3 regions of the Mesorhizobium sp. HAY1-8B genome follow, and region 2 is predicted to be linked to each of the others. Evidence: riboswitches for the same ligand, from Rfam matches in the RefSeq annotation. Region 2 holds a riboswitch; each other region holds the start of a gene.

Region 1 (10,398 bases), 440 kb from region 2:
TTGAACGGGTTGATGAAGGCAGAAAGCTCGGCGTGGTTGATCTGCGTGTTGCGCACCAGCAGCACCGTCACGACCGAGACACCGATCGACGAGCCAAGATTGCGCACCAAACTGAACAACGAGGTTGCGTCGGTGCGGTAGCGCGCGTCGAGCGTGGCGAAGGCAACTGTCGACAGCGGCACGAACACCATTCCCATGCCCAGGCCCTGGATCACGCCGGAGCTGAGGATCAGCCAGTTGTCCATCTGCGGCGTGAAGCTGGCCATGGTGTAGAGCGACTGCGCGGTCAGCAGAAAGCCGATGACGACGAGAATTCTGGCGTCGATCTTGTTCATGAGCCGCCCGACGACGAGCATCGAAATCATGGTGCCGATACCGCGTGGACCTATGACGACACCGATGGTGACAGTCGGATAGCCGAAAATGGTCGACAGCATTGGTGGCAGCAGCGACATCGAAGCCAGGATGAGCACACCCATGACGAAGATGAACGCCAGGCCGGTCACGAAGTTCCGGTCGAGAAATATCTTGGGGTCGATAAAGGGATGTTCCGCCGTCACTGTGTGAATGATGAACACCCAGAAGCCCGTGATGGCCAGGCCAAGTTCGATCCATATTTCGACCGAGGAAAACCAGTCGACCTCGCCACCCCGATCCAGCATCAGCTGCAGTGCGCCGACGCCGAGCGATATCATGGCAAAGCCGAAGAAATCGAAGCTGCGCACCCGCCGGGCAACGGCCGGCAAATAGGCGGCCATGCCAAGGAAGGCGACGATGCCAACCGGCAGGTTGATGAAAAACACCCAGCGCCAGTTGAAATTGTCGGTCAGCCAGCCGCCCAGCGTCGGGCCCAGGATCGGTCCCAGCATGATGCCGGCGCCCCAGATGGCCATGGCCTGACCGTGACGCTCCTTGGGGTTGATGTCGAGCAGGAAGGTCTGCGACAGCGGCACGATGGCGGCGCCGAACACGCCTTGCATCAGCCGGAACAGCACGATGGTTTCAAGGCTCCATGCCAGGCCGCACAGCATGGAGAAGACGGTGAAGCCGACCACGGTCGTCAGGAACAACTCCTTGCGGCCAAAGCGGTCGGCGAGCCAGCCGGTGACCGGCGTCATGATGGCGGCGGCGACGATGTAGGAGGTCAGCACCCAGTTGATGTTGTCGGGAGATGCCCCGAGATCACCTGTCATGGTCGGCAGCGCGACGTTGGCGATGGTGGTGTCGAGCGCCTGCATGACGGTCGCCAGCATCAGCGCAACGGTGATCAGGCCACGATGCGGCACTTCCTTGAAAGGTTCGGGCGTGCTCATGATGCGGAACTTCCAGCAGGTAACAAAAACGTGTACACAGGGTTTCCGGGCGGCAAAGCCTTCCGTTGAGAGACCTTCATCGCGGTGGGACGCGAGTATCGATGTGGGGGTTACATCGACTGAAAGTCTCTGATGAGCGGATGCCTGCCGCCCGGAAACATGAGGACCGAGGGGTCCGTGTCGAAGATTTCAGATTTCGGCCAGCCCGCGGCGCGGCTCGAACCAAGCGCTGATCCTTCCCACTCCTCCCATCAGACCAATCCTGCTATCCGCTTCCACCCGCTGGTCTGCGGGCCTCCGCCGACGTTACTGCGCGGGCTCGCCAGCCGTGGCGTGACCGAATATTGCGGGAAAACCACGCGCAACGCCGGTATCGACGGTAACGCTGGCGCTCATGCCGGTCCGCAACGCCATCTTGGCGTCGGCGTCGGTCAGTTCCAGGCGCACCGGGATGCGCTGCGTGACCTTGACCCAATTGCCGGTGGCGTTCTGGGCGGGCAGCAGCGAAAATTCCGCGCCCGTTCCCGCACCGATCGCCTTGACCGTCGCCTCGAAAGTCTTGCCCGGATAGGTATCGACGACGATCTCGGCCTTCTGGCCCGGCTTCATGTTGGTGAGCTGGGTTTCCTTGAAATTGGCATCGATCCAGGTGTCGTTGGTCTCGACCAGCGAAAACAGCGGCGTGCCGGAGCCGACGAACTGGCCGACCTTGAAGGACGAGGCCTGCGATATGACGCCATCGGCGGGCGCCTTGACCGTGGTCTGCGCCAGGTCGTAGGCGGCCTTGTCGCGCGCGGCGAGCGCCGACATCACGGTTGGATGCTTGTCGGTTTCGATGTCGGGATTGCCGCCAAGTGCGGCCTTGGCGCTGATGATGCCTTGCTGGGCAACGGCGACCTGCTGCTTTGCCTTGTCGAGGTCGTTGCGGGCCTGGTCCAGCGACGACTTGGCGTTGATGCCCTTCTGCGCGAGATCGGCGGCGCGGTCATATTGCGACTGGGCGTAGTCGACCTCGCTGCTGGCGGACTTCTCCTGCGCCATAGACTGGCTGTAGGCGGCACGCAGTTGCTCGACATTGAGGCGTGCCGCGGCAACCGCGGCGTCGGCCTGGGCGAGCGCGATCCGGTAAGGCTCGGGGTCGATGGCGAACAGGAGATCCCCCTGCTTGACCATCTGATGGTCCGATATGGCGACCTGGACGATGCGGCCGGCGGTGTCCGAGGCGATCGACACCTTGGCCTGCTGCAGATTGGCGTTCTCCGTCTCCTGATAGCGCCCGCCGGTCACCCAGACATAGCCGCCACCGATGATCAGCGCGGCCGGCAAGGCGAACATCAAGAGGAAGCGGCCCATGCGGCGCTTCTTCCTCGGCGCCGCCGGGACCGGCGCTACTGGCGGGGCAACCGCGACAGGGGCGGCAACCGGCTGGGCCGGCGCTTCCATCTCAACCTTGGGGGCGTTTTCGTCAACCTTGGCTGCCGCGTTCATGCTGCTGCGCCTTTCGTAGGCTCGACTTTGTCCGAGGACGAGGTATCGCCGTCGGCGAGATTCTGCGCCATCGCATCGAGCGCCCTGATCAGGACGCGGCGGTCCTCGGGCGAAACGCCGACAAGCGATTCCTCATAGACTTCGCCGGCGAGACTCTTGACCTCGGCATAGGCAGCGCTCGCCTTGGCTGTCGGGAAGATCATGCGCACGCGGCGGTCGGCGGCGTCGGCGCGGCGTTCGATCCAGCCGCCCTCCTCCATCCGGTCGACGAGGCGCGAGACGCTGATCGGCTCGATTTCGAGCAGTTCCGCGAGCCGCGCCTGGGTAACGCCTGCCTCCTTGGCGACACGCACCATGAGGCGCCATTGCGCCGACGAAAGGCCAAGCCCGCTGGCGCGCGTCTCGAAGCGCTTGCGCAGCAGACGTTGCACGTCGTGGATCAAAAAGCCCAGTCTGTCTATGCCATCAGAAACCATGAGCGATACATATAATAAGCGTGCTTACTATTCAAGATGTCACGTGACGGTGAAAGCCGGCAAATGTGCGTGGCGGTCGATCGTGGCTGGCAATCCGTGAACCGCTGGAGACAGCCGGACGTCAGGAATCGGCCTTTTTCACAGGCGGTTTCGGACGACCAGCGTAACGACGAAGAAGGCACCAAGCGAACTGGTGATGATGCCGATCGGCAGTTCCTGCGGCGGCAGAAGCGTCCGGGCCAGAAGATCGCTTGCCAGCAGGAGCACCGCCCCGAACAATGCACAGCTTGCGATCAGGCGCAGATGCAAGGGACCTGCCAGCGGCCGCGACAGATGCGGGATCATCAATCCGACAAAGCCGATGACGCCGGCGACCGAGACGAGAATTGCCGTCGAGAAGGCTGCAACGAGAAACGTCGCCCTGCGCATGCGCGCCACCGGCACGCCAAGGCTTTCGGCGGCACTTTCACCGGCCAGGAAGGCGTCCAGCCTGCGGTGGTTCCACAGTCCGTAGGCCGCGATCGTGCCGGCTCCCAACGCGCCCAGCCAGACATTGTCCCAGCGCGCCAGCCCGAGCCCGCCCATCGTCCAGAACAGCACCGAATGGGCGGCGCGCTGGTCTCCGGCAAAGACCAGATAATTGGTAAATGCCGTAAACAGGAAGGAGACGGCAAGGCCGGCGAGGATCAGCCGCTCCGGCCCCTGCCCCCTTACCCGGGCGACCAGCAGCAGCACGATGCAGGCGGCCAGTATGCCGCCGGTGAAGGCCGCGACCGGCAAGGTCCAGATGCCAAAACTGTCGCCGAAGACGGTGATGACGGAAACAGCGCCGGCGGCGGCTCCCGACGACAGGCCGAACAGGAAAGGATCGGCGAGATCGTTGCGGGTCACCGTCTGCAGCAACGCGCCTGTGATGCCGAGGCCGGCACCGACACAGACCGCCAGGATCGTGCGCGGCAGCCTGAGATCGATGACGATCTTGCCGACCGGGCCCGACACCTGGTGCTCATTCAACCCGACGGCATGGCCAAGCGAGGCGATGACGTCGCTCAACGGGATCAGCGTCGAACCATAGGCGATCGACAGCAGCACGAGGGCGACGACCGCCACCGTGCCCGCCACCATGGCCAGCGCGAATGCCTTGTGCCCGGAAAGCGCGCCGGATTTATGCCCGGGGGCAAGAAGCATCAGAACGCTTCCGGATGCATCGCCTTGGCGATCTTGGCGATCGCCTCGATGTTTGCCGGTCCAGGCGTCAGTTCGGCATAGCGAAGGGCCACGAAACGCTCGTTCTTGACCGCGTCCGTCTCCTTCATCGCCGGATGCGCCTTCAAGAAATCGAGCAGCTTCCTGTAGCCGCCGCCATCCTGGTAATCGAGCAGGATGAGGAATTGCGGATTGCGCGACGCCACCGTTTCCCAGTCCGTGTTGCCCCAGCTGGTGTCCATGTCGGCCATGATGTTATCGCCGCCGGCCGCTGTGATCATGGCGCTCGGGATGGCGAATTTTCCGGCGGTGAACGGCTTGTCCTCGCCGGAATCATAGAGGAACACACGAGTTCCCTTGGCGTCGCCGACCTTCGCGGTGATGTCCGCGAGTTGCGCCTTCCAGCCGGCGACAAGCTTCTGCGCCTCGGTCTCCTTGCCAAAGATCTTGCCCAGCTTTTCAACATCGCCATAGAGCAGGTCCATGGAAGCCGCCGGGCGGTTCTTGTCGAGATGGACGCAGCTTTCGGTCAGCACCAGTGTCTTGATGCCATGCGGGGCGAGCGTGTCGGGCGTCACGTCGCCGCCCGGCTTCATGCCATAGTACCAGCCGGCGAAGAAGAAATCGGGCTCGACGGCGACCAGGTTCTCGAGCGTCGGGTATTTGGGCGCGAGTTCCGGGATTGAGCCCTGCTCGGCCTTGAATTCGGGGCCGACCTTGTACCATCCGGTGATGCCGGTCAGGCCGACGATCGACGGCTGCAGCTTCAGCGCGAAGGCCATCTCGGCCATGTTGAGGTCATGGATGACGGCGCGCTTGGGCGGCGCGTCGAAGGTCAGCGGCTTGCCGCAACTGTCGACGGTGACGGGGAAAGCGAAGGCGGTAGAGGCCAGCAAGGAAAAGACGAGCGACAAGGCGAGACGTTTCACGGATTTTGCTCCTTGGTTGAACAGCGTTGATGAGGGATGGTTCGATCAGGATGGTGGCGCGGCGCGGTTCGGAACATCGAACACCGTCAGTTCACGGTCCTCGGTAGGGTGGCGCAGGCGAAACACGTCGACGCCGAAAATCTCGCGGATCAGCTGTTGCGTCAGCGCTTCGCGCGGTGCGGCCAACGCGTGCAGCCGGGCTTCGTTCATCACCGCGACCCTGGTGGCGAAAGGCGCCACCAGGGCCAGGTCATGCAGCACCGCGATCACCGTCATGCCGAAGCCGGCGACGAGTTCGAGAAGCTCGCCGCGAGCACGCGGGTCAAGATGGTTGGTCGGCTCGTCGAGGAACAACACCTTTGGTTGCTGTGCGATGGCGCGCGCCAGCTGGGCGCGTTGGCGCTCCCCTCCAGACAGCGAGCCAATGGTGCGGCCGAGCAGCGGCAAAAGGCCGGTCCGGCGCAGGGCGTCGACGACAATGTCGCGCTCCTCGCTCCTGCGCCTCAGGCCGGCATGCGGAACGCGGCCAAGTTCGACATAGTCGATCACCGCCAGCCGCGGATCCGGCTGGTCGGTCTGGCCGACGACGGCCATGTGCAGGGCCCGCTCGGCCGTCGAGATCCTGTCCAGCCGTCGCCCGCCAAGCTTCACCTCGCCCGAACTTGGCCTGAGCATGCCCGACAGCATGCGCAGCAGCGTCGTCTTGCCGGCACCATTGGGGCCGATGATGGCGAGACGATCGCCGGTGGCGATAGAGAGGCTGACCGCATGGACCAGATTCCGGCCATTCGCCACAGCACCCAGGTCGCGCGCCTCGAGGAGTGGCATTGTCATCGGCTATCACCCGCCAGCTTGCCCCGCGCCGGGATGCGGGCCAGCGTCTTGCCGGCCAGTCGCGACGGACGTTCTCCGGAATTGCACCAGCCGTCGGCGAGCGAGGCGTAGAGCCTGGCAAATCGCACGAGATCACCGGCGTCGGCCTCGGCATCGACGGAGCCGAAGAGATAGGTAGCCTTGCCCGGCGCCTGGAAGGCTACCGTCAGCGGCCGTGCGCAGCCCGCCATGCATTCGACGCCTTCGACCGTGAAGCCATGCGACACGGCGGGTTCATCATGGGCCGAGAGCCGGGAGCGCAAATCGGCGCACAGGCTTTCGCCCGACCTGATGCCGGTCGGAACGTCACGGCAAAGCGTGCACACGATGATGTGGTGATCGATAGCGCCGTCCAACTTCCGTCACTTTCCAAAACTGGCGACGGAAGGATGTTGGCGAGCCGGCCGACAAGACCGACGTCCACGTTTCCTCCCGGCACACCCCGTCCGGTCAACTCAGTGATGGCAGGTCTCCTGGCTCGCGGGTCCTTGCTCAATCCTGCCTTCCCAGCCTTGCCGGCCAGTGGCATTTCGGATCTTGCTCACCGCTTACAGTTGCGGGGGCAGCCACGGCTTCGACCTTTTTAGGATCTCACCGTGTTCCCTTTTCACCCCTTGCCTTTCGACTCGGGGACCATCACCACTCGATCGTAGTTTTCCCCAATTTGCTTCGCAACGGATTTCTCGATGCATTGTCGATCCCGCGGCGGCGCTGAAATTGCGGACGTAATGTAATTACATTACGATTTAAATCGTGCCGCTCGGCGAAGTCAAGTGAGGCTTTCTGCCGAAAGAAGACATCGAGCCAGTCTCGCTCCTGGACGTCGCCTACGGCGTCTGCGTCAACGGCGACGACGCCGGCAATTTCGACTACGTCGCCGGTGTCGAGATCACCGATTTTTCCGACCTTCCAAGGGAACTCTGCCGGGTGCGGATACCAGCCCGGAAATATGCGGTGTTCGCGCATCGCGAGCACATCTCGACCATCCGCCGCACCGTCAATACAATCTGGAACAAATGGCTGCCGGCCTCCGGGCACGAGATAGCGGACGCGCCCGAATTCGAGCGCTACGGTCCGGAGTTCGATCCGAACAACGGCAATGGCGGGCTGGAGATCTGGATACCCGTCAAGGCTTGGCGGAGATCACAATTCCAAGTCCCAGGTCTGGCCAACCAGATCCTTGCCGAAGGAGTGGTGCGGTTCTTCCTCGGTCAGTTTGAAGCCGACCGCCTGGTAGATGTGCCGGGCGGCGATCAGGATATCGTTGGTCCACAAGGTCAGCGTCTTGTAGCCCTTCGCACGGGCAAAGCCGATGCATTCCTCGACCAGCCGCCTACCGATGCCGAGGCCACGCGCCGAAGGTTCGACATAAAGCAGGCGCAGCTTCGCCACCTGATCCGATTTGCGCACGACGAAGACCGAGCCGACGACCTCGCCATCGCGCTCGGCGATCCAGCTTCGTTCCCATTTCGGGTCGAAGGATTTGACGAATGCCGCGAGGATTTCGGCAACCAGCGCCTCATAGGTTTCGTCCCAGCCATAGTCCTGCGCGTAGAGCATCCCTTGCCGGCGGGTGATCCAGCCGATGTCGCCGACCTGCAGCGGTCGTAACAGATAAGGGATCCTTGGCTCATCGCTTTCACCCAGCAAAGCCTGGACCGTCCGCATGGATTTCACCAGCCGGTCCTGCTCCGACGCAGGTAGCCTATCGAGAAGGGTCGCGACCTGGTCGTGCGAATCCTTGTTCAGCGGCGCGAAGGCATTCCTTCCCGCCGTCGTCAGCGCAATCGACGATTGCCTGGCGTCCGAAACCAGCGTTGACCTGGAGATAAGGTGAAGGCGCTCGAACTTCTTCAGCAGACGGCTGACATAGCCGGCATCGAGACCGAGGTCGCGCCCGAGGTCGGTCGCGGTCAGACCGTCGCGGTGCGCCAGTTCGTAGAGCACACGCGCCTCGGTCAGGGAGAAGGCGCTTTTCAGCAGCCCTTCGTCGAGCAGCCCGATCTGGCGGGTGTAGAAGCGGTTGAAAGCCCGCACCGCATCGATCAGGTCCTTGTTGGGCGCTTCGTTGCTGGGCTGATGGTGAATCGTCATCGACATCTCCTGTCTTTTACAGGATCAATCATTTACTTGACGGAGTCAATCATCCGATACGATCACATCATCGGCAACACCGGCCAGCGATCAACGATCCTGCCGCTGGAAAGCACCGCGATCGGCCCGAATTGCTGCAGCACCGCCTCGCTTTGCGTCGGCCGCAGGAACGCATAATCGCCGGGCATCACAGCTGCGTCAGCCGGCAGGCCCATGAATTGCTGGTTGGAGGAAAGGCCGAGCAAACCGTTCGTCTTCATGCCTTCTGGAAATACAGGCTCGGCCATCCACTTACCGCCATAGAGATAGCAGCCCTTGCGCGGGAACCGGCCAAGCGCCCGCAAGAGGCGGGAGACGGCGGGGGGGCCTGGCAGCATCGGTTCGACCACTTTCAGGATCGGCGTCGCGATGAAAGCCGCCGGTTGGAAATTTTCGAGGCCGGGCGTATCGAAATCGCCGGGCAGCACGAAGGCCGAGCCCATCGACACTTCGTTGGCAATGCCGCGGTGATGAAGCAGCGCGGTCTTGCTGCCGCCAATGTTGAGGATGCTTCGCTGGTCAACACCCACGCGCGCCACGAAATCGGCGGCCTGTTCCGAGGCCCGCGTCAACGCCCTGGCCGGCCCGCCGAACAGGCCGGGAATGTGCGGTGCGTGCGCCTCATAGGCCATGACGCCTTCGCAGCGCAGCGCTTTGTGGGCCGGCAGCATCTTCAACGCCCGCGACAAGGCCTCCGGTTTGGCAAACCCGCCGCGATGCAGGCCGACATCGATCTCGAAGGCGATACGCAGTTCGATAGCGAGCTCGGCGGCCAGAGCGCCATATTCCGCCAGTCTTTCGTCGCTGTCGACCAGCCAGCAGACACGCGACCAGTCGGCGTCGCCCTTCACCAGCGCCGCTCTTGCCGAGCTAACCGGCATCGGTTTGCCGTACAGCAGATCCGCATGCGGGAACGCGTTCAGCACCGCCGCGCTGATCGGCGGATGGAAGGTCATGAAGCGATCGGTTCCGAGCGTCTTGCCGATATGCGAAAGCAGCGGCAGGCAAGCGAGCGACTTGTCGACCAGCCGCACGGCAAGGCCGGGATCAAGCCTGTCCTTCACCAGGGCGATGTTGCTGTCCAGGCGGTCGCGGTCCAGCACCAGACAGGGCTGGAAGATACCGGCCTGCTTCAGCGCCCGCGAAAGCGTGGCAAAATAGGCACTCATGATTCGACGCCGAATAAGCCGGCCATGTAGGGTGAGACGAAACGGTTTCGCGGATCGATGTCGCGACGCACCGCCATGGCATCGTCCCAGCGTGGATAGAGCTTCTTGAAGTCCGCCGCCTTCAGGCTGTGCATCTTGCCCCAATGCGGCCTGCCGCCATATCTGCGAAAGATCGGCTCGGCCGCCTGCATGAATGGCAACGGATCGTTCGCCGCGTCATGGTGGATGGCGATCGAACAGGTCGGCCTGTTGAAGAAGGGCGAGAGCCAGAACTGATCGGCCGCGACGCTGCGCACCTCCATGGGAAAATAGACTTCGGGAAAGCGCTTCTCGGTCAGCTCGATGATTTCGGCCAGCGCCTTCGGTCCTTCCTCGAACGGAAGATGATATTCCATCTCATTGAATTTGGTCTGCCTGTCGCTGGCATAGACATTGAGCCAGTCCTGCACATAGTCCTCGGCCGGCACCTTGGCGACGGCGCCCTGGATCAGCCGGCGGCGCAGTGACGGCAGCCAGGCGAGCCCTGTGCGCAGCCGGCGCAGTGTCCTCAGTCCGGCCTCGTCATTCTCGGTAGGACGCGCGGTGGTCGCCGCGTCGCTCAAGTCGCTGGCGATGAACTGCGCATGGCCGGAGAACGGGATGTAGTAGAATTCGGCCGACCGGTGCGCGGTCATCATCGTTTCGAAATCGCGCAGCATGTCGGCGACCGGCAGCACCCATTTGCGGCGGCGCAGCCGGTAGGTCGCAATGTTGTTCAGCGTCACTTCGCTCAAGACGCCGAAGGCACCGAGCGCGACGCCGATGGCGTGGA
Region 2 (10,398 bases):
CCCTATTCCCTACTGCCCTGCGAGCAAAGCGAGCGCCCATGCCTTACGATCAGAAGAAGATTGTCGAAGCCATCCGAGCCTTCGAACGTGGCGAGATCGTCGTCGTCATGGATGATGACGGGCGCGAGAATGAGGGCGACCTGATTGTCGCCGCTGTTCACTGCACGCCGGAAAAGATGGCCTTCATCGTGCGCAACACCTCCGGCATCGTGTGCACGCCGATGCCGCGCGAGGAGGCCAAGCGGCTCAACCTGCAGCCGATGGTCGCCGACAATGATTCCGCGCACACCACCGCCTTCACTGTCAGCGTCGATTTCAAGCATGGCACGACGACGGGCATTTCGGCCGACGACCGCACGCTCACCGTGCGCAACCTCGCCAACGGCAATGTCGGCGCCTCCGATTTCGTCCGTCCCGGCCACATCTTCCCGCTGATCGCGCGCGAAGGCGGGGTCCTGATGCGTTCGGGCCATACCGAGGCGGCCGTTGATCTCTGCAAGCTCGCGGGCTTGCCGCCGATCGGTGTCATTTCGGAACTGGTCAATGACGACGGCACCGTCAAGCGCGGCCCGCAGGTGCAGGCTTTCGCTGAAGAGCATGGTCTGAAACAGGTCTCGGTCGCCGACCTCATCGCCTACCGACAGCGCAAGGAAACGCTGGTCGAGCGCGTCGCTTGCTCCGACATCGACACGCTCGGCGGCAAGGCACAGGTCTTCACCTACACGCTGCCGTGGGACACGATGCATCACGTCGCTGTCGTTTTCGGCGACATCCGCGACGGCGAGGACGTGCCGGTGCGGCTGCATTCCGAGGATGTGGTGACCGACGTCTTCGGCACCAGCCATCGGCTGGACGGCATCATGAAGGCGATGGGCGAGCGCAAGCGCGGCGTCATCGTCTATCTGCGCGAGGGTTCCGTCGGCGTCGCGCATCAGGAACGCAAACGGCCGGCAAGCGGCGACCGCGAGGATCATGAAGAGGCCCGCCGGCGCGAGAACGAATGGCGCGAGATCGGCCTCGGCGCGCAAATCCTGAAGGACCTCGGCATTTCCTCGATCAACCTGATCGCCTCGCGCGAGCGCCACTATGTCGGCCTCGAGGGTTTTGGCATCCATATCGCGAAGACCGAAATTCTCTAGGCCATGTCGAGATTCAGTTGAGGTCGGCCTGACCTGAATCTCGACATATCCTGGCGGTCACTAGGCCGGAACGGCGGCGTCGTCGCATCCCTCCAACTCGCATTTATGGGTGGCAAGGCTGTGCTGGCCAAGCAGCACCGTGATCAACGCGATGGTGCCTGCCGCCACTGAAACCCAGAACCCGCTCTGGGCGCCGAATGCGTCCACCACGGCGCCGGCGGCGAAGGAGCCCAGTGCCATGCCGATACCGATCCCCGTGGTCACCCAGGTGATGCCCTCCGTCAGCATCGCTTCGGGCACATGCCGCTCGATCAGGCCGAAGGCCGTGATGAAGGTCGGTGAGATGGCCACGCCGCTGATGAAGACGGTGAGTGCCAGAAGCGGCACGGTGCCGGCGGTGAGCGGCAGCAGCGTGCTGACCGTGATGACGGCTACCGCGATGGCCAACTGGCGTTGCAGCGGTGTTTTCAGATTGAGCGCCCCGACAATGATGCCGAGCACGAACGACCCCAGCGCGTAGACGCCAATGACGAGGCTGGCGGCGCCGGGTTGGCCGAGTTCCTTGGTGATTGCCACGGTGCTGACTTCCGTCGTCGCGAAGGTGGCACCGATGAAGATCAGGGCGAATGTGATGATCTGCACCGGGCGCAGGCGGATTGCGGAGCCGCTCGAGCCGTGACCAATCGGCCGCACTTGCGGCTCGGTCGATCGCTGCAGGATGAACGCCGTCGAGCCCAAGGCAAGGAACAGCGTGCTCGCCAGCATGCCCGCTTCCGGGAGCAGGGCGGCACTCAAGCCCACCGACAGCGATGCGCCGGCGATGTAGACCAACTCATCCGCCGCCGACTCGAAGGCGAAGGCGGTGCTCATCTCGGGCCGGCCGCGGAAAATCTCGGTCCAGCGTGCGCGCACCATTGCCGGCATGCTGGGCATGGCGGCGGCCAGCAGCGCCGACACGAACAGCGTCCAGACCGGCCAGTCCTTATTGGCCGATGCAATCAGCGCCAGGAATGCGAGCACGGAGATGATTGTGGTGGGCACGACGATCCGGGTCTGGCCAAGGCGGTCGACCAGTCTTGATATTTGTGGCGCCAGGAAAGCGTTGGCCAATGCGAATGTCGCCGAGACAGCGCCGGCCAGCCAGTATTCGCCACGCGTCTGCGACAGCATCGCCACGATGCCGATGGGCGCCATGGCGATCGGCAGGCGCGCCAGGAAACCGGCGGCTGCGAAGCCCTTGGCACCGGGGGCGCGAAAGATCTCTGAGTAAGGGTTCTGCATGATCCGGTTCCTCGACAAAAGGCGATATGCCAATTACATACGGAGCGTATGAGAACTAGATAGATCATACGCAGCGTATGTCAATTGGCATACGTGGCGTATGTGGATAAGGCCAGGCAGAATGCGCAGACCCCGCAAGGAGATGATCGCCGAGACGCGCGCCAAGCTGATCGCCGCTGCCCGCCAGGCGTTCGGTTCGATCGGATATGCCGAAGCGTCGATGGACGATTTCACGGCATCCGCCGGGCTGACGCGCGGCGCGCTCTATCATCACTTCGGCGACAAGAAGGGGCTGCTGGAGGCGGTTATCGCCGAAATCGACGGCGAGATGGCGGCTCGGGTGAACGAGATCGCGTCGAGAGCGCCGACCCGCTGGCAGCGTTTCGTCGACGAATGCACCACCTATATCGAGATGGCGCTGGAGCCGGAAATCCAGCGCATAATGTTCCGGGATGGCCCTGCTGTGCTGGGCGATCCGGCACAATGGTCGAATGCCAATGCCTGCGTTGGCTCAATGACGGATCATCTGACCGCGCTGCAGAGGGAAGGGGTGGTCGTCCCGGGCGTCGACCCTGAAACGGCCGCGCGCCTTATCAACGGGGCGAGCAGCCAGGCGTCGCAGCGGATCGCCAATTCAAACGACCCCGAAGCCACGTCGAGGAAGGTGGTGGCGGCGTTCAAGCAACTGCTTGAGGGGCTGCTCAAAGAACCGGGTCCGCAATCGAACTGAAGTCCCGTCTGCGGCCTGGTGCCCCGCCCATGATTGACAATCTTCGGTTAGAGCGCATCCTCCCCAGCCATCTCTGAGGGGAGATTCGGGGCATGTGGGATTTCGATATCGGCAGGTCGGTGTCCATCATGATGCGGACCTGGCCTTTCATTGTCTTTCGCATGATCGTCTATTTCGGCATCACGCTGGCCTACATCATGGCGACCGGCACGGGCGCCTCGGTCGGCTATGGCGTCGGCCATATCTCCACCGATCCCGATGGACCGCTGTCCTTTGCCCTGTGGGGCGGCGTGGTCGGTTTCGGCATCGTCTCCATCGCCGTCTACTGGATCCGCGAATACATCCTCTACGTCGTCAAGGCCGGCCATATCGCCGTCATGGTCCACCTGATCGACGGCCATCATGTTCCTGCCGGCCAGAACCAGATCGCCTATGCCCGGCAGGTCGTGACCGAGCGTTTCGCCGAGGCCAACATCCTTTTCGTCGTCGACCAGCTGGTCAAGGGCGCCATCCGCGCGATCACCGGCCTGCTCGGCGGCGTCGCCGCCTTTCTGCCCATTCCGGGCCTGAGCGGCCTGGTCTCCTTCATCAACACGGTGATCCGCCTGTCTCTCACCTATGTCGACGAGATCATCCTCGGCTACAACATCCGCATCAACTCGTCCTCGCCTTTCGAAACCGCGCGGCAGGGCGTGGTTCTCTACGCCCAGAACGGCAAGACCATGGTCAAGAACGCCGTCTGGCTGGCGGTCATCATGTGGGGCGTGTCCTTCGTCATCTTTCTGCTGATGCTCGCCCCGGCCGGGGCCATTCTTTTCCTCATGCCCGGACAGCTCGCCGGCTGGGCCTTCGTGCTGGCCATCGTCTTTGCCTGGGCCTTCAAGGCGGCGTTCATCGAGCCCTTCGCCATCGCCTGCCTGATGCAGGTCTATTTCAAGACCATCGCCGGCCAGGTGCCTGATCCGGCCTGGGACGCGCGGCTGGCCGAGGCGTCATCGAAGTTCAGGGAACTCAAGGACAAGGCGCTTTCCTCCTTCGGCGGCTCGCGCTGGGGCACGGCCGGCGCGACGCGCTGATCGGCCGGGCAGGCCTGGGCGGCATCGACGGCGTTCAGGCGCGCCGCCGCTGACTTGAGCGGTGCCTCGCCTTTCCCGCAAAAGGTCTCGCTCATGATCAGTTCGGGCAGGGGCAGGCGCCGGCCCCAGCCATGTGTTTCAAGGTCCGGTTTGGGCGCGAACTCGGAAACCCGGCCGACGCAGAGATAAGCGATCGGCGTTACATGGTCGGGAATGGACAGCAGGCTTTTCAGCGCCTGCGCCTCGATGATGCTGACCCAGCCGACGCCGACGCCTTCGGCGCGTGCCGCCAGCCAGAAATTCTGCACCGCGCAGACCGTGCTGTAGAGGTCCATCTCCGGATTGTGCCAACGTCCCAGCGGCGAGCCCTTCGAGCGCTGGCGGTCGCAGGTGATACAGATGTTGAGCGCGCTTTCGCAGATGCCTTCCAGTTTGAGTTTGCGGTAGAGTGCCTGCCTTTCCTTTTCGATTTCAGGCAGTTCCTGTTCTCGCGCGGCCAGGAACAGGTCGCGCACCTTCTCCCGTCGCGCGGCATCGCGGATGACGATGAAATTCCACGGCTGCATGAACCCGACCGATGGCGCGTGATGGGCGGCAAGCAGCAGCCGTGCCAACACCTCATCGTCGAGAGGAGTAGGCAGGAAATGGCTGCGCACATCGCGCCGCGTGAACATGGCGCGGTAGACCGCGTCGCGCGCCATCTGGTCAAATCCGTCGCCGACAGGAGCGATCATAGCATCCGGCATCGCTTGTCCCCTTGCGATTGCAATAGTTTCACACCGTCAGAGCGCACTTTGTGCGTCCAAGTGGACGCACGTCGCTCTGATGTCATCCGCCTGACCATGCGGATGACGGTGCCTGCCAGGCCGGTCTTCTGGCTCAGGATCAACCCGCGTCCGGTGCCTTCCCGTCATCGACAGTGGCATTTACCGGCGCGGTCCCCCTCACAGCGTTGGGCACGCCACGGAATTCAACCGTGTTCCCGATTCTCCCGCCAGAGCATTTGCAGCCAAGTGGAATCACTTGGCGCCGCAGAATGCGGCTAGACAAACAGACTGGCGGGCACCAGGCAGTGACGGCGACCTTATGCCGAAGCGTCCGCGGCGCCAATCCCCACAGCGACGCCAATGGACGCAGAAGCGATTTTCCCCAGCCATCGGGCCGCGACGCATGGCCATCGCGGCGTTGGGGCACTAGATAGGGATCATGGCCACTCGTCTCTACACGCATCCGATCTTCCTTGAGCACATCACGCCCCCCGGTCACCCCGAGCGGCCGGACCGCTTGCGCGCCATCGAGCGCGTGCTTGACGACGAAGCCTTTGCCGAGCTCGACCGCGTCAAGGCGCCGGAAGGCGACGAGGCCACCATCCTTTACGCGCATCCGGCCGATTTCATCGCGCGCGTGCGCGCCGCCATCCCGGACGAAGGCATTGCCCGCATCGATGCCGACACCACCGCCAGCCCGAAGAGCTGGCAGGCGGTGATAACCGCGATCGGCGCCGCCAACGCCGCCGTCGACGACGTCTTCGCAGGCCGCGCCGACAATGTCTTCGTCGCCGCCCGGCCACCCGGCCACCATGCCGAAAAGACCACCGCAATGGGCTTTTGCTTCTTCAACACGGCGGCGATCGCGGCCCGCTATGCGCAGAAGAAGCACGGCATCGACCGTGTCGCAGTCGTCGACTGGGATGTGCACCACGGCAATGGCACACAGGATATTTTCTGGGACGATCCCTCGGTGCTCTATTGCTCGACGCACCAGATGCCGCTTTATCCCGGCACTGGCGCGAAGAGCGAGACTGGCGCCGGCAACATCGTCAACGCACCACTGGCGCCGCGGACCGGCAGCGAGGTGTTTCGCGATGCCTTCCTGTCGCGCGTCCTGCCGGCGCTCGACAATTTCGCGCCCGACCTCATCATCATTTCGGCCGGTTTCGACGCGCATCACCGTGATCCCTTGGCCGAGATCAACCTGACCGAGGACGATTTCGACTGGGCGACTGGCCAGCTGATGCAGCGCGCCGCCCGCCACAGCGGCAACCGGCTCGTCAGCCTGCTTGAGGGCGGCTACGATCTGCAGGGACTGGCATTTTCGGTCGCCGCCCATGTCGGGCGACTGATGAAAGGATGAATGATGGCTGCTGAGACCAACGAAGACGTCAAGGCGATGAGCTTCGAGCAGGCACTCGACGCGCTGGAGAAGATCGTCGATGATCTGGAGCGTGGCGACGTGCCGCTCGATCAGTCGATCCGGATCTATGAGCGCGGCGAGGCCCTGAAGGCGCATTGTGACCGGCTGCTGAAGGCGGCCGAGGACAAGGTTGAGAAGATCAGGCTATCGCGCGACGGCAAGCCGGTTGGAACCGAGCCGCTCGACGCGGACTGAGGCATGGCCGCGAACCATGGTCTTGCCTCTCCGGTTTTTGGACACGATCATGGTTGAGGATAAAACTCGTTCCGATTGAAACGGCTCCAGGACAAGAGGAGATACGGAAGCGATGTGCAGAAACATCAAGACCCTGTTCAATTTTGATCCGCCGGCAACCAATGACGAAGTGCGCGACGCAGCCCTTCAATTTGTCCGCAAGCTGAGCGGAACGACGCGGCCTTCGAAACAGAACCAGCATGCGTTCGACCACGCAGTGGAGGCCATTGCGGCATCGGCGCGCGAACTTCTCGATTCGCTCGAAACCAACCAGCATCCGCGTAACCGCGAAGAAGTGGCCGCCAAACTGCGGGCAAAGGCGGCGATCCGCTTTGCGTGATGTCGCCAAAGCGGTCACCGAACGCTGACAAGGAGAGTTCATGAGCTTCTTCCCCGGGAAAGACCCTGAAGCCGGCGATGCCTTTGCCAGCGACCAGATCGAACTGATGGTCATCCCGAACGCCAAGGACATTGGCGGCTTCGAGGTCCGTCGTGCTTTGCCGACCGCCAGGAGACGGCTGGTCGGGCCGTTCATCTTCTTCGATCGCATGGGTCCGGCAATCCTGCGTGCAGGCCAGGCGCTCGACGTCCGTCCGCATCCGCACATCGGCCTGTCGACGGTGACCTATCTGTTCGACGGCAAGATCAGGCATCGCGATTCGCTCGGCACTGAAATGGTCATCCAGCCCGGTGATGTGAACCTGATGACCGCCGGCCGTGGCATCGTCCACTCCGAGCGCACGCCCGAGGAATTGCGCGGCGCGCCGATGTCGATCTCCGGCCTGCAGACATGGCTGGCACTGCCGGACGGCAAGGAGGAAGTGGCGCCCGTATTCGAGAACACCGCTGCCTTGCGGCTGCCCGAGATCGATGCCGAAGGCGTCAAAGGCCGCGTTGTGATCGGTGACTTCCAGGGACTGCGTTCCCCGGTACGGGCCGACGCCGAGACGCTCTACGCCGACCTCAGGCTGGCGCCCGGCGCCAACATAAAGATCCCGGCCGATGCGGAGGAACGCGCCATCTACACACTGGAGGGCGAGGTCACGATTTCGGGTGACGTCTTCCCGGCTGAACGCCTGCTGGTGTTCCGGCCCGGCGACGAGATCATCGTGTCGTCGCAAACCGGTGCGCATTTCATGCTGTTCGGCGGCGCCTCGCTCGGCTCGCAGCGCTACATCTGGTGGAATTTCGTCTCCTCCTCCAAGGAGCGCATCGAACAGGCCAAGCAGGAATGGAAGACGGGCCGCTTCGATATCGTTCCTGGAGACGAGGAAGAGTTCATCCCGCTGCCGGAAAGCTGAGGAAATCGGCAAGGGGACCTGCTTGATCCGTGTCACCGGCACGCATTTACTTTCGCAGGCCGGCGGCTTATCCCGCCGTTGAACAGAAAGCCCGAGCACCCGTGAACGCAACGCCGCATACGCCGCTTCTCGACAAGGTCCGCATTCCGGCGGACTTGCGTACGCATGACGAGAGCGAACTGCCGCAACTGGCATCAGAACTTCGCCTCGAACTCGTCGACGCGGTGTCCCGCACCGGTGGTCACCTTGGCGCCGGCCTTGGCGTGGTCGAACTGACGATCGCGCTGCACTATGTCTTCAACACCCCAGACGACCGGCTGATCTGGGATGTCGGCCATCAGGCCTATCCGCACAAGATCCTGACCGGCCGCCGCGACCGCATCCGCACGCTGCGCCAGGAAGGCGGCCTGTCCGGCTTCACCCGCCGCGCCGAGAGCGAATACGATCCCTTCGGTGCCGCCCACTCCTCGACTTCGATATCGGCAGGCCTTGGCATGGCCGCCGCCCGTGACCTCTCCGGTGGCCGCAACAATGTCATCGCCGTCATTGGCGACGGCGCCATGTCGGCCGGCATGGCCTATGAGGCGATGAACAATGCCGGCGCTCTCGATGCCCGGCTCATTGTCATCCTCAACGACAACGACATGTCGATCGCGCCGCCGACCGGTGCGATGAGTGCCTATCTGGCGCGGCTGGCCTCGGGCAGGGCCTATGCCGGCCTGCGCGACTTCGGCAAGAAACTGACATCCTATCTCGGCAAGCGCGCCGATCGTGCCATTACAAGGGCGGTCGAGCATGCGCGCGGCTACGTCACCGGCGGCACCTTGTTCGAGGAGCTCGGCTTCTACCATATCGGCCCGATCGACGGTCACAATCTTCGAGCATCTGATCCCGGTCCTGAAAAACGTCCGCGACAATGGCGAAGGCCCGGTGCTGATCCATGTCGTCACCCAGAAGGGCAAGGGCTACGCGCCGGCGGAAGCCGCCGCCGACAAATATCATGGCGTCAACAAATTCGACGTCATCACCGGCGCGCAGGCCAAGGCGCCGGCCAACGCGCCGGCCTACACCAAGGTGTTCGCCGAAAGCCTGATCCAGGAGGCTCTAGAGGACGATCGCATCGTCGCGGTTACCGCCGCCATGCCGAGCGGCACGGGGCTGGATCTGTTCGGCGAAGTGTTTCCGGCCAGGACCTTCGATGTCGGCATCGCCGAGCAGCACGCGGTCACCTTCGCGGCGGGCCTGGCGACCGAAGGCTACAAGCCGTTCGCGGCGATCTATTCGACCTTCCTGCAGCGCGCCTACGACCAGGTCGTCCACGACGTCGCGATCCAGAAACTGCCGGTTCGTTTCCCCATCGACCGTGCCGGCTTCGTCGGCGCCGATGGCGCCACCCATTGCGGTGCTTTTGACACCACCTTCCTGGCAAGCCTGCCGGGCTTTGTCGTGATGGCGGCTGCCGACGAGGCGGAGCTTCGCCACATGGTGCGCACTGCGGCAAGCTATGATGACGGCCCGATCGCCTTCCGCTATCCGCGCGGCAATGGCGTCGGCGTCGACATGCCGGAGCGCGGCTCGGTTCTCGAACTCGGCAAGGGCCGCATTGTCAGGGAAGGCACAAAGGTGGCGCTGCTGTCCTTCGGCACGCGCTTGCAGGATTGCCTTGTTGCTGCCGAGGAGCTCGGCGCGGCCGGGCTTTCCACCACCGTCGCCGATGCCCGCTTCGCCAAGCCGCTCGACGAGGATCTGATCCGGCGGCTGGCCCGTTCGCACGAGGTTCTGGTGACGGTGGAAGAGGGCGCCATCGGCGGCTTCGCCAGCCACGTGCTGCAGTTCCTTGCCCATGAAGGACTGCTGGAAAGCGGCCTGAAGGTGCGCCCGCTGGTGCTGCCCGACGTGTTCGCCGACCACGCCAAGCCGGAAAAGATGTATGCCGATGCCGGGCTCGATGCCGCCGGCATCGTGCGCACCGTTTTCACCGCGCTCGCGCATACGGCCCGCGCCCAGCGCGCCTGAATCAAAATCTCAAGCGCTTGAATCAGTTTGCCGGCTTGATTTCTTAACGCACTGTTTACGCTGCCGTTTGGCGCTTTGCTTACCGTGTCTCTTGGCCGTTTTTCAACGGCGCCCTGCTAGATCGACGTCAGGCAGGGAGACAATAACAATGAAGACGCTTCTGTGCGGCGTGGCGTTTTTAGCCATCATCGCAACACCCGCCGCCTCCGAGACGCGTTATGACCGCAATCTCGAAAAGGCGGCGATGGGCATCGTCGCAAGCAAGATGGGCGATATCAGGGGCGGCTTCTCCTACAAGCAGGTGCCGCAATTGGTGGTCGTATCGGAACCCGCGCCTGCGTCCGCGGTTGCGGCTGAGCCTCCACGGGAGCAAGCTTCAGGGGATCGGCATGACGGCTTGTCTCCCGCCGTCGAGCGCCAAGTGTCGC
Region 3 (10,398 bases), 1.9 Mb from region 2:
AGCGTCGGTTCCTGGAAGACGAAGCCGATATTGGCGCGGTCGAGCGAGCCACCGCCGCGCCAGTCGAGCACGCCGGAGGTCGGCGTCGACAGGCCGGCGATCAGCCGCAGCGCCGTCGACTTGCCGCAGCCGGACGGCCCGAGCAGGCTAAGGAAATCGCCTTCCCGGATCGTCAGGTCGACAGCGCTCAGTGCCGTCACGCCGTTGGAAAACACCTTGCCGACGCCGCGCAGCGCCAGCAAGGTCGGAGCGACGTCCGATGCCGGCGCTTGCGCCACCTTTTCCCCTATCATGCCCAGGCTGGCCTATTTCTTCAGGTCGAGCCCGACACCCTTGTTGACGAAGGCCAGCGTGTAGGCCTTGGTGATGTCGATGCCATCAGGCGTGACCTTGGCCTTGACCATCTTGTCGTAGAAACTCTTGATCCGTGCATCGGTCATGGCGCCGATGCCGAGCTTTTCGGTATCGCCGGAATCGGCAAGCCCGAACTTCTTCATCTGCTCGATCGAAAAGGCGATCTGCTCATCCGTCATGTCAGGATTGTCTTTCTTGATCATGTCGTTGGCGGCCTTGTTGTCGCCGTAGAGGTACTTGTACCAGCCCTTGGCCGAGCCATCGACGAAGCACTGGACCACTTCCGGTTTCTTGTCGATCGTGTCCTGCATGACCTCGATCGTCGTCGAGTAGGTGTCCCAGCCATAGTCGGCGAGCAGGAACTGGTTGGGCACGAAGCCGCCTTCCTTCTTGACCGCGAACGGCTCCGACGTGACGTAGCCCTGCTGGATCGACTTCTTGTTGGCGAGGAAAGGAGCGGTGTTGTAGGTGTAGGGTGCGCGCTTGGCGGCGTCGAAGCCAAGTGCCGTGACCATCCACTGGAAGAAGGTCTGCACGCCTTCATCGCCCAGAATGTACTGGTCGGCATTCTTGAGGTCTTCCCATTTGTCGAGCCCCTCGCCGGGATGGGACATGATGACCTGCGGGTCCTTCTGGAAATCGGCGGCCACGACGCGCATCGGAATGCCTTGCTGGACGGCATCGAAGGCCGACAACAGGTTGCCTCCCATGTAGAAATCGATCTTGCCGGCCAGCAGCATCGGCCGGCCGCTGACCTGCGGGCCGCCCTGCATGATCGTGACGTCGAGGCCGCAAGCGGCATAGGTGCCGTCCGCCACGGCCTGGTAATATCCACCATGTTCCGGCTCGGCCAGCCAGTTGGTGCCGAAGGTCACCTTTTCATTCGCCGCGGCCCCCAGTGTGCTGGCGGCAAGCAAGGCCACCACCGCCACCGAGGTCTTCTGTTTTGCGTACATCGACAACCACCCTTTGTTTGCTCCGGCGCGCCTCGCGCCAGGCTCGACACCAAAGATTCAAGAAGCAAGACACATGCCACCGGCGTCTCGCGCCGGGACCCGCCGGCTTGCACCACAGCCATCTGCGAAAGCCGGATAGGTAGTGCTGCACCGGAGGCATCGTGCCTATTTTTTGAACGCCTGTCCACAATCGCACCAGCGACATCCCAGGCCATCTTGAAGCTGTAGTGAATACGGCCTTAGGCTGACGGCATCCAGGAGATTGCCATGTTCAGATTCCTCACCCCCAAGTCGATCAAGCCTCCCTTTGCCCGCTATAGCCACGGCGTCGAAGTGCCCGCCGGCAAGCGGCTGGTGCTGTGCTCGGGCCAGGTCGCCATCACGGCGGACGACCAGATCCCCGAGGATGCCGGCGCCCAGGCCGAGCTCTGCTTCCGCAACATCGAGGCGATCCTTGGAGAGGCCGGGCTGGGACTCGGGGATATCGTGCGCATCAACGCCTACGTCACCGACCGCGCGCATCTGCGGCCCTATATGGATGTCCGCGATCGGCTGTTTTCAAGCCCGGCGCCGGCTTCGACACTTATGATCGTTTCCGGCTTTGCCCGGCCCGAATTCAAGGTCGAGGTCGAAGCCATCGCTGCCGGGTGATCGACAGGCCGCCCATGCCGGGCTAGAGCAATTCCAGGAAAAGTGTGAAACGGTTTTCCCGGGAAAAGCGCGTAGCGTTTTCCCTAGGGAATTGCGTCAAAACAAAGAGTTAGAGCGGTTCGTCGTTTCCGTGAAACGGTGAACTGCTCTCTGCCCTGAGCATTGAAGAGGCATGATATGACCGTAGCCAAAAGACGAGTCTGGTGGGGTGACTACCGGACCACGGAATACGCCTCGATCGATCCGGAGGCGACGATCGCCGTCCTGCCGGTGGCGGCGATCGAGCAGCATGGCCCGCATCTGCCTGTCTCGACCGATACCTCGATCATGAACGGCATGCTCGACACGGTGATCGCCCGCCTGCCCGACGATCTGGACATCCGCATCCTGCCGGTCCAGGCGGTCGGCAAGTCGAATGAGCATCTGCACGCGCCGGGCACGCTCACCCTGCCCGCAACGACGCTGGTCGAGGCCTGGACCGAACTTGGCGTGTCGATCGCGCGCGCCGGCGTGCGCAAGCTCATCGTCGTCAATTCGCATGGCGGCAACGAAGAGATCATGGGCATCATCACGCGCGAATTGCGGGTTCGCGAAAAGATGCTGGCGGTGAAGACGAGTTGGCAGCGTTTTGGCCGGCCGGCCGGCATGTATACCGAACTCGAGGATCGTCACGGAATCCATGGCGGCGACGTCGAGACCTCGCTGATGCTGCATTTCCGGCCGGATCTCGTCGACATGGCCAAGGCCGAGAATTTCGTTTCCAACGTCGCCGGGGCCGAGAAGGAATTCTCGCTGCTGCGCCATACCGGCACCCACGCCTTTGCCTGGATTGCCGGCGATCTCAACCCGAACGGGGTGGTCGGCGATGCAAGCATCGCGACATCGGAAAAAGGCCGGCTGACAGCGGAACATCAAGCCGACGGGTTCATCAGCCTGCTCAGGGATGTGCGCAAGGCAAAGCTAGCCGATTGGCTGAAATAATCGACTTGGATATCGATCTTCAGCTCGAACGGCGTGCCCTCAAACGCGTCGGCGCCGCGCCCGATCGAATGGATCGCCTCGATCATTCGGCCATCGCGCTCCAGCAGCGCGTCGGCCACCGCAATCAAGCGCGGATTGGGTGTCGCCGATGGCGACAGTGTCCGCAGCGTCCGAGCCAGTTCGACCTCGTCGCGCTTCGGCGCGAGCGCGGCCGCGATGATGTAGGCCGAAGCCGTCGAGCGGCTGATGCCGGCATAGCAATGCACGACCATGGGCTTCGCCCGGTCCCAGCGGCGCGCGAAATCGAGCAGGTTGCGCACATGCTCCTCGCCCGGCATGGTCATGCCGTCCTGAGCCACCGCGATATCGTGCATGACCAGGTGCAGATGATTCTCTCTCGATATCGATGCCGGACGCGTCACATCCGTTCCGACGGAGAGCAGCGACAGCATGCGGTCGGCACCGGCCCTGGCCACCGTCTCCTCGATCTTCGACAACGAACAGACATGGATCATGGTGTTAAACCCTTTGATCGATCCTCGTGCCGCGTCGCCCAACCGGCAAGGGCCGATTCGAGCCGCAGCCATTCTTCCTGACTCCCCGGCAGGCCGACGCGCAGGACATGCGGCCGGCTGGAGAAATGCCGAAGCAGGACGCCACGCTCGCCAAGCGCTGAAAACAGGCCAGCGGCATCCGGCAGGCTGAGATAGCGGAACAACGTGGTGCCGCCCACGACAGGCACGCCGAAACGGTCGAACAATGTGTCCAGCCGCGCCGCCGCGTCCGCCAGGGAGCCCCGCATCGTTTCCTGCCAACCGATATCGGCAAGCGCGCGGATGCCGTATTCCAGCGCCGGGCCGGCAACAGCCCATGGCCCGAATTGCGATTCCAGAGATTCCACCGTCGCTGCATCCGAAAGCGCGAAGCCGAGCCGCAGGCCGGCCAGGCCGAAGAACTTGCCGAACGAGCGCAGCACGACGATGCCGCCTTGATCGACGTCACCGGCGAGGCTGTGCTGGCGCGGGCCGACATCCATGAACGCTTCGTCGACGACCAGCAGCCCGCCTTTTGCACGCAGCCCGGCGGCCAGCGCCAGCAGCCGGCCGCGCTCGATTACGCGACCGTCGGGATTGTTGGGATTGACGATGACGGCAAGGTCGGCCTGCGCCAGCGCCGCGAAATCGCTGACTTCGCTCACCTCGTGACCGGCGATCGCGGCGGCACGCGCATGTTCGGCATAGGTCGGCCCCAGCACCAACGCCTTGCCAGGCCTGACCCGCGACGCCACGCGCGGCAACAGGATCTGCGTGCCGGGCGCCGCGACGACGTTGGCTGGCGACGGCGCGCCGTAGGTTCTGGCCGCTATCTCTGTCAGCTCACGCGCTCGCCCGGCTTCCGGCAATCGCCACAGCGAGGTGGCGGGCAGGTCGAAAAGCGGGTAGGAGTGCGGATTGATACCGGTAGAGAGGTCGACGAAAGGCAATACGGCGTTGGGGAAAAGCACCCTCGCCCGGCCGAGACTTCCACCATGGTCCACCGCTCCTTCAAGAAGCTTCATGTCAGTCCTGATCGCTTTCCTGTCATTGGCCGTCGAATTCGCCCTCGGTTACCCGGATTGGCTGTTTCGCGCCATCGGCCATCCGGTGACGTGGTTCGGCAGGCTGATATCCTTTCTCGATCGCAGGCTCAACCGCGCCACTGATCCCGACGCACTACGTCGCCAACGCGGTGTCCAGGCACTTCTGGTCATCGTGCTGGTGCCGGCGGCGATCGGCCTTTGCGTACAGCTTGTCCTGCTCTGGTTCGTTCCCCTGGGACTGATCGTTGCCGCCCTTCTGGCGACATCGCTTCTGTCGCAGAAGAGCCTTTACGAACATGTCGAATCCGTCGCCGACGCGCTCGATACAGGCGGGCTGGCCATGGGCCGTGTCGCCGTCTCGCGAATCGTTGGCCGTGATCCCGAAGCGCTCGACCGCGCCGCCGTCTGCCGTGCGGCGATCGAAAGTCTGGCGGAGAATTTTTCCGACGGGATCGTCGCTCCCGCCTTCTGGACCGGTGTCGGCGGGCTGGCCGGCGGCGCCGCCTACAAGGCCGCCAACACCGCCGATTCGATGATCGGCCACCGCACCCCGCGCCACGAGGCCTTCGGCTGGGCGGCGGCGCGCTTCGACGACTGGATCAACCTGCCGGCCTCTCGGCTGACGGCGCTGCTGATCGTGCTGGCGGCTTTCCTGGTCAGGGACGCCGATCCCCGCAGCGCCTGGCACGCGGTGTGGCGCGACGCGAAAAAACATCGCTCGCCCAACGCCGGCTGGCCGGAAGCGGCCATGGCCGGCGCGCTCGGTCTGGCACTGGCCGGGCCGCGCAGCTATGGCGGCATCATGGTCGACGACGTCTTCATGGGTGAAGGCGGCCGCCGCGACGTCGACAGCGGCGACATCAGGCGGGCGCTGAAACTCTACCGCGTCGCTGACTATCTGCTGATCGCGCTGGTCGGCTTGGTCTCGGTTGTCGCGGTTCTGGCGTTCTAGAACTCGATCCCCTGCTGGGCTTTCACGCCTGCCGAAAAGTGGTGCTTGGTCACAGCCATTTCGGTGACCAGGTCGGCAGCTTCGACCAGTGCCGGCTTGGCGTTGCGGCCAGTGACGACGACATGCAGTCCCTCGTGACGCGCTTTCAGCGCTGCGACCACCTTGTCGAGATCGAGATAGTCGTAGCGCAATGCGATATTGAGCTCGTCGAGCACGACAAGGCTGATGGACGGATCGGCCATCAACTCCAGCGCCTTGGCCCAGGCGGCTTCGGCAGCGGCGATATCGCGTTTCAGATCCTGCGTCTCCCAGGTGAAGCCCTCGCCCATTGCGTGCCAGACGACGCGGTCGCCGAAGGTTGCGAAAGCATCCTTCTCGCCGGTATGCCACTTGCCCTTGATGAACTGGACGACGCCGACGCGCCTGCCATAGCCGAGCATGCGGAGCGCCAAACCGAACGCTGCTGTCGTCTTGCCCTTGCCCGGGCCGGTGTTGACGATCAGCAGGCCCTTCTCGATCGTCTTGGCCGCCACCTCGGCGTCCTGCACCGCCTTGCGCTTGGCCATCTTGGCGCGGTGGCGCTCTTCGTCCCGGTCTTCGGTGGTCTTGCCGTCGATATCGGTCATCTCATTTCACCTTGAGTGGCAGCCCCGCCACCATCAGCAGCACCGTATCGGCGATCGCCGCGACCTGCTGGTTGAGCCGACCGGCCTCATCACGAAAGCGGCGCGACAGCGCATTGTCCGGCACGATGCCTTGCCCGACTTCGTTGGATACCACGAACCACGGCCCGCGAGGTCGCGACAACACATCCGCCAGCCGCCGGCACTCAAACCCAAGGTCATGGTCTGCCAGCATGTGATTGGTCAGCCACAGCGTCAAGCAGTCGACCAGCACCGGGTGGCTATCGGGCAAAGCCTCGAGCGCGCCGGCGAGGTCGAGCGGCGCATCCATAGTCGTCCAGCCCGCGCCGCGCCGCGCCCGATGCAGCGCTATGCGCTCGCGCATCTCGTCGTCATAGGCTTGCGCGGTGGCGATATAGGCCCATGGCGAGGGCAACGCCGTCGCCAGGGTTTCGGCGTGCGCGCTCTTTCCCGAGCGCGCGCCACCAATGATGAAGCTCAGCTTGCCGCGATCAGGCAAAGCTGTCGCGCAGGCTGGTCGCGGTGCCGGTGAAGCGTCCGCGCACCACGCCGACGACGGCGCCAAGCACCAGCCAGAACACCAGATTGGTCAGCGTCACCGCCACCACGAACTGGTGGTGCAGGCCTTCCGGGATCGGTGTCTCGAAGCTATCGGGCTGCGGCGCGCCGACGATGTGCGGCGCCACGATCAGCAGCACGGCAAGGATGGCAAGCGGCAACGACTTGCGGAACGCGATCAGGCCAAGCCCGATGGCGGTCGCGACCACCGTTGCCACCCACCAGATCTGGCGCTGCGTGAGGTCGGCCGCCGGCATGGCCGGCAGTTCCGGCGGCAGGCCGAGGCCGGGCGCCAGCGTGAAAACGGCAAAGCCGGCCAGGCCCCAGAACACGCCCTGGCGCCAATTGCCGATGCCTCCGGCGAATTCCGAAACAGCGACCAGGATCAGCGCGAAGCCGATGCCGGTAACGACGTTGGACACCACGTTGAAGGCAAAACGTTCGAAGCCGTCGGCAGGCGCCCAGCCCTCGTCCTCGGCCGGAACAGCCGCTGCGGCCGGAGCCGGGGTGGCAGCGCTCATGGCATTCGATGCCGCTGGCGCGGCGGAACTCATTGCGTTGCCGCTGGCGGCATCAGCCGGCGCCGTGGCATGGTCATGGCTATGGCCGCCTTCGGCCTGTTCGTAAACTTCCGCCTTGAGGATCAGCGGCACGGTGGCATAGGCCTGCATGCAGGCGAGAACGACGCCGGCCACGAGCCCTGCGATCGCCGCGATGAACACGACGTTGCGAAACAGATTCATGATGTCAGATCCTCGTCAGTGGCAGGGAAACGCCATCGAATGCCGGTTGTCATGACCGGCATTGTGGACCGCATCGATATGCGAGAAGCCGACGAAGCCGATGATGAAGGTGCCGAGCAGCGCGGCGAGCGCCAGCTGCATGAAGCGCGACTGCGAGGAAACGGAGGCGCCGAGAGAGACGGAAGCGGTAGTCATGTCTTGTCCTTTCACCCTCCACCCGAGGGCATCGAAGTCAGTTTCCTGTCGCCGGCAGGTCTCCTGGCTCACGGATCAGCGCCCTTCCCCACCTTCCCGAAGACAAATCTTCAGTGGCATATGGAGAGGACTACCGCACACAGTTGCGGGGGCAGCAACGGCATTGGGCAACAAGTCAGCCCGCACCGTATTCCCTCTTGGCTCCAAAATGGAACCGACGACATCGGCGACTATAGGCAGAATCATCGCCTCCGGCAAACCAAATTCCGCCGGTAACCAGCGCGATTACGCCATGCCGCCCACATCCGCCGTCATCGGCACCACAATTGACAATTATGCTGGCCGGGTGTCGGCTGCCTCTTCACAGGAAGCCAGCCATGCAGCCAATTGCCAGCGAGCGCCATCCCTATAACGGCCTGACCCAGGCCGAACCCACCCTGCCCTCATCGGCCTATTGGGATGCAGCGGCCTATCAACTGGACCTCGATGCCATCTGGTACAAGAACTGGCTGCTGGTCTGCCGCGAGGCCGATCTGGCCCAACCGCTGGCCTTTCGCCGATTCCGCATCGGCACGCAGGACATCATCGTGCTGCGCGACGACACCGGCGCGTTACGGGCCTTCCACAATACGTGCCGGCATCGCGGCTCCCAACTTTGCCAGGAGAGCGAGGGCCGGCTGAAGGCGCGGCTGATCACCTGCCCCTATCATGCCTGGTCTTATTCGCTGCGCGGCGACCTCGTGCGCGTGCCGTCGAAATCATTGCCGGACGGCTTCGACAAGGCCGACCATCCGCTCTATCGCGTCGCACTCTCGGTATGGCGCGGCTTCGTGTTCATCAATTTGCAGGAGGACGCGGCGGGCTCCGCGCAGGCATCCTTCGACCCGGCCTCCGGCAATCTCGGCAACTGGCCTCTGGAAACGCTGGTGGCAGGCCATGTGCTGCGCAAGGTGATGCACTGCAACTGGAAGATCTTTTGGGAGAACTTCAACGAGTGCCTGCATTGTCCGGGCGTCCACAAGGACCTGTCGCGGCTGGTGCCGATCTATGGCCGCGGCCTGATGAGCCGGCATGACGACCCCGAATGGACCCGCCACGCCGACAATGACGCGCCGGAGTTTTCCGGTGGTCTGCGGGCGGGCGCCGAAACCTGGTCGAGCGACGGCAAGACCCATGGGCCGGTCTTCTCGGGATTGACACCAGCCGAACGCGCCGCCGGCCAGACCTACGCCACCAGCCTGCCCTCGATGTTCATCGTCGGCCATGTCGACTATGTCAGGACCGTTCGGCTGGTGCCGCTCGGGCCGGAACAGACGGAACTTGTCTCCGAATGGCTGTTCGCGCCCGAGGCGCTGGCCGCGACCGACATCGACAACATCATCGCCTTCGGCACACAGGTGCTGGAGGAGGATGCGGCGATCTGCGAGGTCAACCAGAGAGGCCTGCGCTCGATGCGGCACGCCGCCGGCGTGCTGATGCCCGAGGAATATGAACTGCACCGCTTCCACAACTGGGTGCGCGAACACCACGCAACGCTTTCGCCGTGATCCTCACAGTGACTTCGGCAGATAGCGCCAGGTCACGAAGCCGCACGCCGCCGCCAGCAGGCCGAGCGTGACGAACACCGAACCCAGCCCGAAGAAAGCCAGCACCACTGAATAGACCAGAGGCGGCGTCAGTTCGGAAAAATCGAGATAGGTGCGGTAGACCGCAGCCATCTGCGGCCGTTCATAAGATCGTACCGAACGCATGAAGGCGGTCGAACCCAAGGCGTCGAGCGCGATGGTGAAGAAGGCGCCGCACAAGAGGAAGGCGCCGGTGAGCAGCGGCACGCTCTCGCCCACCGCGCCTGCCGCCATGAGCGTTGCCGACATGGCGAAATAGGCAAAGGTCATGGTCATGCGACCGCCAAAGCGTTTTCCGGCCTTGCCCCAGAAGATGGCCATGAACAGCAGCGCATTGCCGGCGGAGACCAAGAGGCCGCCGGCCAGCTCGCCCTGGCCGGTGATCACCATGAACAGCGGCCCATAGACGAAGAACGTCGTCCAGAAGCAGGAGCGGCCAAAGGCGATCAGCCAGGCAAGCCTCAATCTGGGCTGCGCGACGAAGCGGCCGATATTGGCGAGCGGATTGGCCGGCCGGGTCTTGCCGGGCCGGATCGACTGGTTGTCGCCCAGCCGATAGGTCCAGAACAACGCCAGCAAGGCCAGCGCGAACACCGCCACCGCTCCATGCGCCGCGTAGATGCCGAAGCGTGTATAGAGGAAGATGCCGAGCGTCGGCCCGCCGGTCCAGGCGAACATCGACCACGCCATGCGCAGCGATTCGGCCTGCATGAAGTCGGTCTTGCGGATGTGGTCCATGATGTAGAGGTTGAGCGTGATCGACAAAGCGCTCGCGCCCATCACCCGGCACAGCATCCCCGCCAGTTGCCCGGCAAGCGTATGGGTGACGAAGAACAGCGAGCCGATGGCGAGCAGGCAGGCGCCCGCCGTGTAGACCCAGCGCCGGGCAAAGCGGCGGATCAGCATCGGCATGAACAAGGTCACTGACAGGCCGAGCAGCGCCACGATGGTGTAGAGGATCGAGACGATCTGCTCGTTGTGCAGGATCTCGTAGGCCTGGATCGGGATGACGCTCGACACCGTGGCGCGGGCAAAGGACTCCACCGCGTAGAGCGAGGCGAAGGTGCGCGCATCCGCAGCCTTGAGGGCCGGGAGCCAGATCGGATGGCGCACATGGGTGGACATTGCTTCCCCAAAGCAGAATCACCAGCCAAATCTGC

Evidence for each region. Region 2 has a riboswitch for cobalamin ahead of bluB (5,6-dimethylbenzimidazole synthase). Riboswitches for the same ligand answer to the same signal wherever they lie in the genome.
Region 1: it holds a riboswitch for cobalamin, as region 2 does, so the genes downstream of both, AC1VON_RS17350 (DUF1636 family protein) here and bluB (5,6-dimethylbenzimidazole synthase) in region 2, are expected to answer to the same signal.
Region 3: it holds a riboswitch for cobalamin, as region 2 does, so the genes downstream of both, AC1VON_RS24590 (CbtB domain-containing protein) here and bluB (5,6-dimethylbenzimidazole synthase) in region 2, are expected to answer to the same signal.

Annotation. Positions count from the first base shown of each region.
Region 1 is NZ_CP200321.1:3,682,889-3,693,286, reverse strand. It holds gene AC1VON_RS17380 (DHA2 family efflux MFS transporter permease subunit) at 1-1,313, opposite strand, end outside; gene AC1VON_RS17375 (HlyD family secretion protein) at 1,620-2,801, opposite strand; gene AC1VON_RS17370 (MarR family winged helix-turn-helix transcriptional regulator) at 2,798-3,277, opposite strand; gene AC1VON_RS17365 (FecCD family ABC transporter permease) at 3,416-4,465, opposite strand; gene AC1VON_RS17360 (ABC transporter substrate-binding protein) at 4,465-5,412, opposite strand; gene AC1VON_RS17355 (ABC transporter ATP-binding protein) at 5,458-6,246, opposite strand; gene AC1VON_RS17350 (DUF1636 family protein) at 6,243-6,641, opposite strand; cobalamin riboswitch at 6,732-6,938, opposite strand; partial or broken gene AC1VON_RS17345 (GyrI-like domain-containing protein) at 7,105-7,416, shown strand; gene AC1VON_RS17340 (bifunctional helix-turn-helix transcriptional regulator/GNAT family N-acetyltransferase) at 7,429-8,379, opposite strand; gene AC1VON_RS17335 (DSD1 family PLP-dependent enzyme) at 8,442-9,587, opposite strand; gene AC1VON_RS17330 (D-arabinono-1,4-lactone oxidase) at 9,584-10,398, opposite strand, start outside.
Region 2 is NZ_CP200321.1:3,243,755-3,254,152, forward strand. It holds gene ribB (3,4-dihydroxy-2-butanone-4-phosphate synthase) at 39-1,139, shown strand; gene AC1VON_RS15190 (MFS transporter) at 1,200-2,420, opposite strand; gene AC1VON_RS15195 (TetR/AcrR family transcriptional regulator) at 2,542-3,150, shown strand; gene AC1VON_RS15200 (hypothetical protein) at 3,243-4,226, shown strand; partial or broken gene bluB (5,6-dimethylbenzimidazole synthase) at 4,313-4,972, opposite strand; cobalamin riboswitch at 5,073-5,268, opposite strand; gene AC1VON_RS15210 (histone deacetylase family protein) at 5,433-6,359, shown strand; gene AC1VON_RS15215 (exodeoxyribonuclease VII small subunit) at 6,363-6,614, shown strand; gene AC1VON_RS15220 (DUF2277 domain-containing protein) at 6,727-6,993, shown strand; gene AC1VON_RS15225 (pirin family protein) at 7,034-7,954, shown strand; partial or broken gene dxs (1-deoxy-D-xylulose-5-phosphate synthase) at 8,056-9,970, shown strand; gene AC1VON_RS15235 (hypothetical protein) at 10,119-10,398, shown strand, end outside.
Region 3 is NZ_CP200321.1:5,120,902-5,131,299, forward strand. It holds gene AC1VON_RS24540 (ABC transporter ATP-binding protein) at 1-293, opposite strand, end outside; gene AC1VON_RS24545 (ABC transporter substrate-binding protein) at 306-1,310, opposite strand; gene AC1VON_RS24550 (RidA family protein) at 1,578-1,961, shown strand; gene AC1VON_RS24555 (creatininase family protein) at 2,139-2,942, shown strand; gene AC1VON_RS24560 (tyrosine phosphatase family protein) at 2,873-3,457, opposite strand; gene cobD (threonine-phosphate decarboxylase CobD) at 3,454-4,500, opposite strand; gene cbiB (adenosylcobinamide-phosphate synthase CbiB) at 4,499-5,473, shown strand; gene cobO (cob(I)yrinic acid a,c-diamide adenosyltransferase) at 5,470-6,099, opposite strand; gene cobU (bifunctional adenosylcobinamide kinase/adenosylcobinamide-phosphate guanylyltransferase) at 6,101-6,616, opposite strand; gene AC1VON_RS24585 (CbtA family protein) at 6,609-7,418, opposite strand; gene AC1VON_RS24590 (CbtB domain-containing protein) at 7,434-7,613, opposite strand; cobalamin riboswitch at 7,650-7,847, opposite strand; gene AC1VON_RS24595 (aromatic ring-hydroxylating oxygenase subunit alpha) at 7,991-9,160, shown strand; gene AC1VON_RS24600 (MFS transporter) at 9,164-10,363, opposite strand.